Regions from separate parts of the Massilia sp. FBCC-B171 genome, predicted to be linked through region 2. Evidence: predicted binding sites of a transcription regulator. Region 2 holds the regulator's gene; each other region holds the start of a gene.
What was found. Region 2 encodes LexA, which represses DNA repair genes until DNA is damaged. Its sites were predicted from a motif close to ACTGTATNNNNATACAGT; they were not measured.
Positions count from the first base shown of each region.

Region 1: the regulator LexA is predicted to act here: its motif matches at 1,443-1,460, upstream of NMB41_RS08185 (PA0069 family radical SAM protein).
Region 3: the regulator LexA is predicted to act here: its motif matches at 1,247-1,264, upstream of NMB41_RS15295 (VRR-NUC domain-containing protein).
Region 4: the regulator LexA is predicted to act here: its motif matches at 1,013-1,030, upstream of NMB41_RS07065 (error-prone DNA polymerase).

Region 1 is NZ_CP101443.1:1,810,961-1,813,156, reverse strand. Features, by position in the region: gene NMB41_RS08190 (hypothetical protein) at 1-203, shown strand, start outside; gene NMB41_RS08185 (PA0069 family radical SAM protein) at 251-1,378, opposite strand; gene NMB41_RS08180 (tRNA-uridine aminocarboxypropyltransferase) at 1,486-2,106, opposite strand; gene NMB41_RS08175 (NADPH-dependent FMN reductase) at 2,137-2,196, opposite strand, start outside.
Region 2 is NZ_CP101443.1:1,681,822-1,684,017, forward strand. Features, by position in the region: gene NMB41_RS07575 (cystathionine gamma-synthase family protein) at 1-116, shown strand, start outside; gene NMB41_RS07580 (tetratricopeptide repeat protein) at 194-955, shown strand; gene lexA (transcriptional repressor LexA) at 1,013-1,657, opposite strand; gene rpsF (30S ribosomal protein S6) at 1,902-2,196, shown strand, end outside.
Region 3 is NZ_CP101443.1:3,381,273-3,383,468, forward strand. Features, by position in the region: gene NMB41_RS15285 (M15 family metallopeptidase) at 1-255, opposite strand, end outside; gene NMB41_RS15290 (hypothetical protein) at 361-1,176, shown strand; gene NMB41_RS15295 (VRR-NUC domain-containing protein) at 1,279-2,196, shown strand, end outside.
Region 4 is NZ_CP101443.1:1,557,467-1,559,662, forward strand. Features, by position in the region: gene NMB41_RS07055 (TerC family protein) at 1-104, shown strand, start outside; gene NMB41_RS07060 (exopolysaccharide biosynthesis protein) at 101-718, shown strand; gene NMB41_RS07065 (error-prone DNA polymerase) at 1,063-2,196, shown strand, end outside.

The sequences.
Region 1 (2,196 bases), 130 kb from region 2:
CCGACGGCGACAAGAAGCCGCCCGTGTTTGCCAAGGTCATGCGCAGCAAGGAAGGCAAGTTCGAAGGCGTTTCCTTCATCAAGAACAAGGAAAAGGCCACCATCATGACGGTGGACGAAGCCCAGGAAGTCATGGACTGGGCCGCCAGCAAGAAGAGCAATGCGAAGGAATACGCGACCAAGGTGATCTGCCTGGGACAGTAACCCCTGTTAAACGCTGGCCGGCGCTCACGCCCGGGCAGCGCCTGCCTTCAGAACAAATCCAGCTGCCCCGCCTTCTTGCTGCCCGCCTTGCCAACCGCCGCCGGCACCACCAGCGGCCGCCGGAACTGCGAGTTATCCAGCCGTTCGAAGCGGCTGCCCAGCTTGCCCAATCCCAGCCGCTCGACGGTCTTGGTGAAGCGCTGGCGGATCAAATCGGCCCATACGCCCTCTCCCACCATTCGCTTGCCGAAATCGCTGTCGTAATCCTTCCCGCCGCGCATTTCGCGCACGCGGTTCATCACGCGCTGGGCCCGTTCCGGGAAATGCGTTTCCAGCCATTGCTGGAACAGTGGATTGACCTCGAAAGGCAGGCGCAGGACGGTGTAATGGGCGCTGACGGCGCCGGCGTCGCGCGCCGCTTCGAGGATGCGTTCGATCTCCGGCTCGGTAACGAAGGGAATGATCGGCGCCACGCTCACGCTCACCGGAATGCCGGCTTCGGTCAGGGTACGGATGGTGCGCAGGCGCCGCGCCGGAGCGGCGGCGCGCGGCTCCAGCGTGCGCGAGATTTCAGAGTCGAGCGTGGTGAGCGTGATCGCCGCGCAGGCCTGGCCCTTGGCCGCCATGGGCGCGAGCAGGTCGATGTCGCGCTCGATCAGGGAGGACTTGGTGATCATGCCGACCGGGTGCTGGCATTCGCTCAGCACTTCCAGCACCTGGCGCGTCAGGCGGTACTCGCGCTCGCAGGGTTGATAAGCGTCGGTATTCACGCCGATGGCGATGTGCTCGGGTTTGTACCCAGGATGAGCCAGCTCGCGGCGCAGCAGCTCGGCGGCGTTCACCTTGGCGAAGAGCCGGCTTTCGAAGTCGAGCCCCGGAGACAGGCCGAGGTAGCTGTGCGTGGGCCGCGCGAAGCAATAGATGCAGCCATGCTCGCAGCCGCGGTAGGGGTTGAGCGACACATTAAAAGGGATGTCGGGCGAGGCATTGCGCGAGAGGATGCTCTTCGCGAGCTCGTCCGTCACCTGGGTTTTGAAGGGGGCGGCGTCGCCGAGCTCGATGCCGGGCTCCCAGCCGTCTTCGAAGGCTTCGCGTCCGTTGACTTCATAGCGGCCCTGCATGTTCGATACGGCGCCGCGTCCCTTGCGCGCCGCGAGTGGACGCGGCGGCAGCATGGCCTGCTCGGCACTGTATTCCCGGTCGATCGTTCGCTCGCGGAGTTCCATAAAGACACCTTATACTGTATGTTTATACAGTATGGTACGCCGCCCCGGGTTTGAACTCAAGCCTCCCGCGTGCGCGGGGCGTGCGCAGGCACAAAAGCGGCCTGTTGTTGCACGAATCCGTCAAACGCATCGAAGAGCGGCGTGACGGCCGCCATGTCGCCGCTGACCTGGCCGAGGGCGTGGGCGGCGGCTTCCAGGCTCGACAGCTGGTCCGCGGCGTGGGCCTTGCGGATGCGGTAGCCGGAGGCCGGCATGTCAACCAGCGCCAGGCGCGGCAGGCGCTGCAAGGCGGGATTCAGGTGCAGCATCTTGCGGCTTTTACGCCAGGTGGCGTCGAGCACGACGATCAAGAGCTGCTCCGGCGGGGGCAAACTGTCTGCGGCCGCGGCATTCGCCCCTGGCGTTTCCGGATACAGCAGCACCGGGGTGCGGCCGTCGGCGTGAAGCAAGGCGTCCAGCGTAGCTGCCTCGAACGCTTCGCCTACGGCCAGCCGGCTGCCACTGACGCACAGGTGCAGCAGGCGCGCGCTGTTCTTGGCGTTCGCCACTTCCAGCGGATGCTGCAGGATCAGGAGCCCGGCCGGCAGCGCGAGCGGCCGCACCCAGGCGCAGATGCAGGCCGATTGCGCGCGCAGGCAAGCCGCGCATGTACTACGGCGGGGAGAAGACACGGTCATCGAAAGGGCGCGCAAAAGGCGCCGATTGTATCAGCCAGGACTTTGCCGCAGCGGCGCCAGCGCCCGGCTCCAGGCCACCACCTGCTCGAG
Region 2 (2,196 bases):
TGGGCGCCGAGCGCCGCGCCAGCATGGGCATCGCCGAATCGCTGATCCGGGTGTCGGTGGGTATCGAGGACCCGGCGGACTTGCTGGAAGACTTCAGGGCCGCCCTGAGCGCCTGATGTAAAGCCGTGCAACCCCGGTTGAGCAGGGTGGGGCTGCGCGGTATGATGAGCCTTTACCCGGAAGCGTCTGTCACATGAAGAAACTGTTGCTGTGCCTGGCATTGAGCCTGTGCATCCCGGCCTACGCCGATGAGCTGGCCGACGCGAACGCCCTGTTCGCAAAAAAATCCTACCCGGAAGCGCTGCGCCTGTATACCAAGCTCGGCAATGCAGGCAATGTCGAAGCGCAGCAGCACCTGGGCGAAATGTACTGGTATGGCGAAGCCGGTGCCGTCGACGAGGCCAAAGCGGAGAGCTGGTTCCGCAAGGCCGCGGCCAAAGGCAATGCGGTGGCAATCGCCTCGCTCGACCTCATGAAGCAACGCCTTGCACGCCAGGCCGAGATCACGCAATGGGTCGAGCGTTACCAGGGCGAGGATCTCAAGAGCGGCAAGTTCAGCTGCGCCGCGCCGCGCATTCCCGCCATTTCGAAGCAGAGCGACGAGATCGATCGCGTGAATGCCAACATTTCCAAGTGGCAGAGCTGCTACAACGCCTATGTGGCGAACCTGAACGCTGCGTTCCCCCTGACCAAGCGCATTCCGCCTGACATCGCCAAGCTGATGAACCAGGTCGAAACGACGCGCGTCAACGAGCGCCTGCGCCTGGTGCAGGAAAACCTGGCCGAGGAAGCGCGCGTCAGCTCCAAGCTGGTGCTGGCGGACCTGGATGCCTGGCGCGCGGCGACCGAGGCCTATGTCAAGGAGCACAACGCCATCGTCGGCACAGCACCGTCTGCCGAGCGTGCGCGCGACATCGAGGCGCGCAAGAGCAACTACAGTCAGGGCGGCAAATAAGCAGCCGCAAGACGAAAAAAAAGTCGCGCGAGCGACTTTTTTTTACGTCCGGCTTTCTTAATGCCAGCTGCGCATCAGGCCAACGGCCAGGCCTTCGAGCGCGAACTCGTCGCCCGGTTCGACCCGGATCACCTTGAAGTCCGGATTTTCCGGCAGCAGTTCGATCGTCTCGCCGGTCTTGCGGTAGCGCTTGACGGTGACGTCGTCGCCGATGCGGGCCACGACGATCTGGCCGTTCTTGGCGCTGTCGATCTTTTTGACGGCGAGGAAATCGCCATCCATGATGCCGGCGTCGCGCATCGACCAGCCGCGCACCTTCAGCAGGAAATCGGGACGGGCGCCGAACATGGCCGGGTCGACGTTATAGGTGGCTTCGACGTGTTCCTGCGCCAGGATGGGCGAGCCCGCTGCGACGCGGCCGACCAGCGGCAGCGACATGAGCAGGGCGGCCGGCACGTGCGGCACATCCGGCACGGGATCGCGCAGCGAGGCGCCGATCAGGCGGATGCCGCGCGAGGTGCCGGAAACGATTTCGATCGCCCCTTTGCGCGCCAGCGCCTGCAGGTGCTCCTCGGCGGCATTGGCCGACTTGAAGCCCAACTCCCTGGCGATTTCGGCGCGGGTCGGCGGGAAGCCGGTATTGTCGATCGCTTCCCGAATGAGGTTCAGGATCTGTTCTTGCCTTGCGGTGAGCTTGAGCATGGTGATACGGGCACGGTTGTATGAGTAGACTGTATTTTTGTACAGTATTTCGGGGAATGCAAGGGAAATCCGCGATTTTTAACATTTCCTTGTCGGCAAGGTGTCGCAGCGCAGCGACGCGGGGTCCTTCGGCGCTGGTGATTGCGCTGACGGGCCAGGCGCGCTATAATTGCCGGCTTTCCCTTCCCACACTCGTCTTGACGCCGAGGTGGGCATTTGTTTAAACGTCCTCAAGGAGTGTTGCATGCGTCATTATGAAATCGTTTTTATCGTCCACCCGGACCAAAGCGAGCAAGTCCCGGCGATGATCGAGCGTTACAAAGCCAGCGTCACCGCACGCGGCGGTAACATCCATCGCGTCGAAGACTGGGGCCGTCGTCAGATGGCTTACCAGATCCAGAAGCTGCCGAAGGCACACTACATCTGCATGAACATCGAGTGCGACAACGAGACCCTGGTCGAGCTGGAAACCGCATTCAAGTTCAATGATGCCGTGCTGCGTCATCTGACCGTGAAGATGAAGAAAGCTGAAACGACCC
Region 3 (2,196 bases), 1.7 Mb from region 2:
GGCGGGCACCACGATCGCGACCACGATCCAGTTGCGCCGCAGCTGCTTGACCAGTGCGCGGTAGCGCTCGCGCAGGCCGCGCCGCCCCGCCCGCAGGTCGAGCGTCGGCTGAGGACGCCAGCCGGTCACGCGCCCCAGCCGGCTACGCAAGCCAAACATCAATTGATTGATCAATGTCCGTCCGCTCGGGAAGCAGGCAAGCCAGATCAGGCTGCAGGCGACGCAAAAATACAGAAGTGCGACAAAGATCAGCATGGATTTCCCCAGATTGTTTCTAATCAGAGCAGCAACGACCATCTTAGGAGGTATGCAGTGCGCCCTACAGACGAAAATCAAGCGGCCTCGACAAGACCAAACCTCATGTCGTCGCGCCGTGGCGCCGGGGAAGAGAACATTCTCGCGATGCTGGAACGCGATTCGGCACGCCGGCCGAGCAGCCGCATGTCCGGCGTGCGCCTGGCGTCCTACGGGGCGGCGGCGGCCCTGGTCGGCATCCTGGCCGGCGGCGTCGCCTGGCTCGCCTGGGACAATCACCGCACGGGCGAAGAACTGCAAACACAGTATGATCTTGCCAACAATCCATCGCCGACCGCGATGGCCGAAGCCGACCTGCCGCCGATCCTGCCGCCTGCCGCCGCGCCCCCGGCGCCGGTGGCGGAGGCGCCGCGCACCGCGGTCATCGTCGACGAGGCCGCGCGGGCACGCGAGGCGGCATCCGCCGCTGCCCCGCCGCCGCTGGTCATGCTGCCGCCCCACGAACTCGCGGGGGCCAAGGCGCCGCCGCCAGCCCCGGCGCCGCGCCCGGCGCAGGAAAGCGTGCAGGCCAAGCCGGGCATACAGCCAAAACTGGTCAAGGCCGAGCCGCCGAAAGTGGCGGCGAAACCGGTCAAGGCCGAGGCGCCCAAAGTCGCGCCGCGTCCAGCGGCCGAGAAAAAGGCGGACAAGCCGGCCAAGCTTGCCAGCCGCGGCAGCAAGCCGGCGCCGGCACGTACCAGCACCAAGGCCAAGGCGTCTCCCGAGGCCGCCCGCCCGCGCAAGGCCGCCGCCACCGCCGATACCCCGGTCGACAGCGACGTCGCCCTGATCTCGGCCATCATCCAGCACGCCGAGCGCCACCGCGGCGAGCGCGAGCCCTGCAGCGGCCCGAAATGCCCACCCAAGCCGACCCGTCCCTGATGTGGCAAAAAACCACGGCCGCCAATCATGGCGGCCGAAAGGGCTGGGTCTTCCCCGGCCCTGCGGCTATACTGTACATAAGCACAGTTGTCGCCGCATATGATGAACAGGGTTTTGGAAAACGAGTTTTACTACCTGGATAATTTCCAGCGTGTCCTGGATTGGATCGGCGGGCGCTATGCCGACTTGCTGACCGACGAAGAGCAGTCCTTCATCGCGGCCTTTCCCGCGCTGCCCCAGGCGGCGCGTGCCTTGTTCGTACGCATGGTCATGCGTAAAGGGAATCTGTTCCGCGCCAGCAAAATGACCTACGCCGAAATCGGCTGCCCGGTCGAAGCCGCGCAGCATTTGCTGCCGACCGGCTGGATCGAACGCGATCCCGTGCTCTCCCTCGACGAACTGTTCGACCTGCTGGCCAAGCCCGAGATCGTCGCCGCGTTCGGCCCAAATTTGCACCAAAAGAGTGCGCGCAAGGCCGAGCAACTCGAATCGCTGCGCGCGGCCTTCGCCGACAGCCGCACCTTCTCTACCTGGTATGCCGGCTGCAGCGATGTCGCCCTGCGCATCCTCGTCAAACCCCTGTGCGACCGCCTGCGCCTGATCTTCTTCGGCAACCTGCGCCAGGACTGGACCGAATTCGTCCTCGCCGACCTCGGCGTCTACCGCTTCGAGCAGGTCGAGTTTTCCAGCGCCTCGCGCGGTTTCCGCAATCGCCGCGACATTGAGCATTACCTGCAGCTGCACGCCTGCAAGGAACGCTTCTACGAAGGCCTGGCGCCGATCGAAGACGTGATGGACGAACTGCCGATCGACGCCTTCGACAACGACTGGCTCGAAGGCCGGCGCGAAAAATTCCTGTTCCAGGTCGGCCAGCATTTCGAAAAGCAGCAGGACTGGCCGCGCGCGCTCGATGTCTACACGCGCTGCGGCTATCCGGGTTCACGCGGACGTACGATCCGGGTGCTGGAAAAGGCGGAACGCTATCACGAAGCCTGGCAGCTGCTGCAGCAAGCCGAGCGC
Region 4 (2,196 bases), 120 kb from region 2:
TGCGCTACGAAATTCTGGCGGTCGAGGCGCATCGCATCGCAAGGGTGGCGATCCGCCGGATCACCGCCGCTTCAATGCACGCGCACATGGAGGAAGAACGATGAAAGAAGTATCGGGTGGCCCGGCCTTGTCGGAAGTCTTGCAGCAGCTGGCAGACGACGCCGAGCGCGAACGCATCTCGATCGGCGACCTGCTCGCGGCGCTGGCCGACCGCGCGCTCGGCGCCTTGCTGTTCGTGTTCGCCTGCCCGAACGCGCTGCCGGCGCTGCCCGGCACCTCGGTGATCCTGGGCGCGCCGCTGGTGCTGCTGGCGGCGCAGCTGGCTTTCAACCAGAAGCCCTGGCTGCCCGGCTTCATCGCCAACCGTTCGATGGCGCGCGCCGATTTCGGCGCCATGATCGCCCGCATCTGTCCCTGGCTGCAGCGCGCCGAACGCATGCTGCGCCCGCGCGCCAGCATCTGGGCGCTGCCGCCGATGGAATACCTGGTCGGCATTGTTTGCCTGCTGCTGGCGATCGTGGTGCTGCTGCCTATCCCGCTCGGGAACATGCTGCCGGCGCTGGCGATCAGCATGCTGGCGCTTGGCATCCTCGAACGCGACGGCTATTGGATCGTTGGCGGGCTGGTGATGGCGGCGGCGTCGGCGGTGCTGGTATCGGGCGTCGTGTTCGCCGCGGTGCAGGCGGTGCTGTTCATGATGGTGAAGTTTTTCGCCTGAAGCCGGGAGGCGGGGCGCCGGTCAACCAGCCTTATTGCTGCCGCTTTTTCTCTTCCTGTTTCACCTTTTTCGCTTCCTTCTTTTCCTTGGCGTTCTTGGCCGGTTCTTTTTTGGTGGATTTCTTGGCGTCCTGGCTTTTACTCATGGTGGGCTCCTGTTGGTCGTGCGCGTGTGGGTTGGGGGTGCGTTTCACTATAACGTAAAGCGCACCCGATCGCGTACGAGCGCCCCCGGCGGACCTGTGGTTCTTGTATCCGCATGGAAATTACTTATTAACTTGCTCTGTTCGGCTATACTGTTTTTTTGTACAGTAGTTTGAATGCTCACCGCATTCCACCTTGCCGATGCCGTCTCCACCTCCGCCGCCGACACAGGGCCAGTCCGGCCATCTACCAGACTATGCCGAGCTGTTCTGCCTGTCGAATTTCTCCTTCCTGCAAGGCGCTTCGCACGCCGAGGAGCTGGTGGAGCGGGCAGTGCGCCTCGGTTATTCGGCGCTGGCGCTGACCGACGAGTGTTCGCTGGCCGGCGTGGTGCGTGCCCATGCCGAGGCAAAGGAAGCGGCGCTGCCCTTCATCGTCGGCGCCCATTTTCACCTGAAGCATCCGGGCGGCGACCCGGCGCTGTCCCTGATCCTGCTGGCGCAGAACCGCAACGGCTACGGCAACCTGTCCGAATTCATCACGCTGGGGCGCACGCGCAGCGAGAAGGGCACCTATTTCCTCACGCTTGACGACATCGCCAATCCGCAGGGGGCGCTGGCCCACCTGAAGGGCATGCCCGACTGCCTGGCGATCCTGCTGCCGCATTATCCAGGGCATGAACCGGACGACGTCGACCGCCTGCATGCACAGGCGAAGTGGGTGGCGGCGCAGTTCCCGGAACGCGCCTGGCTGGGCCTGGTGCTGCTGCACCGCGCTTTTGATGATGCGCACCGGGTCACGATCGAGGAAGTCGCCTGGCAGCACCGGCTGCCGATCGTCGCCCTCGGCCACGTCGTGATGCACGTGCGCTCGCGCAAACCCCTGCAGGACACGCTCACCGCGACGCGCCTGAACAAGCCCGTGGCCGAATGCGGCTATGGCCTGGCCCAGAACGCCGAGCAGCACCTGCGCGCGCGCCTGCGCCTGGCGAACATCTACTCGCGCGAAGCATTAAGTGAGACACTCCGTATCGCTTCTTTATGCACCTTCTCGCTCGACGAACTGCGCTACGAATACCCGAACGAAGTGGTGCCGAAGGGGCAAACGGCATCGAGTTTCCTGCGCGCCGAAACCTATATCGGCGCGCACCGGCGTTTCAAGGAAGGGATTCCGGCCAAGGTGCAGGCCCAGATCGAGCATGAACTCACGCTCATCACCGAGATGGGCTACGAACACTACTTCCTGACCGTCTACGACATCGTCCACTTCGCGCGCTCGAACAACATCCTGTGCCAGGGCCGCGGCTCGGCGGCCAATTCGGCCGTGTGCTACTGC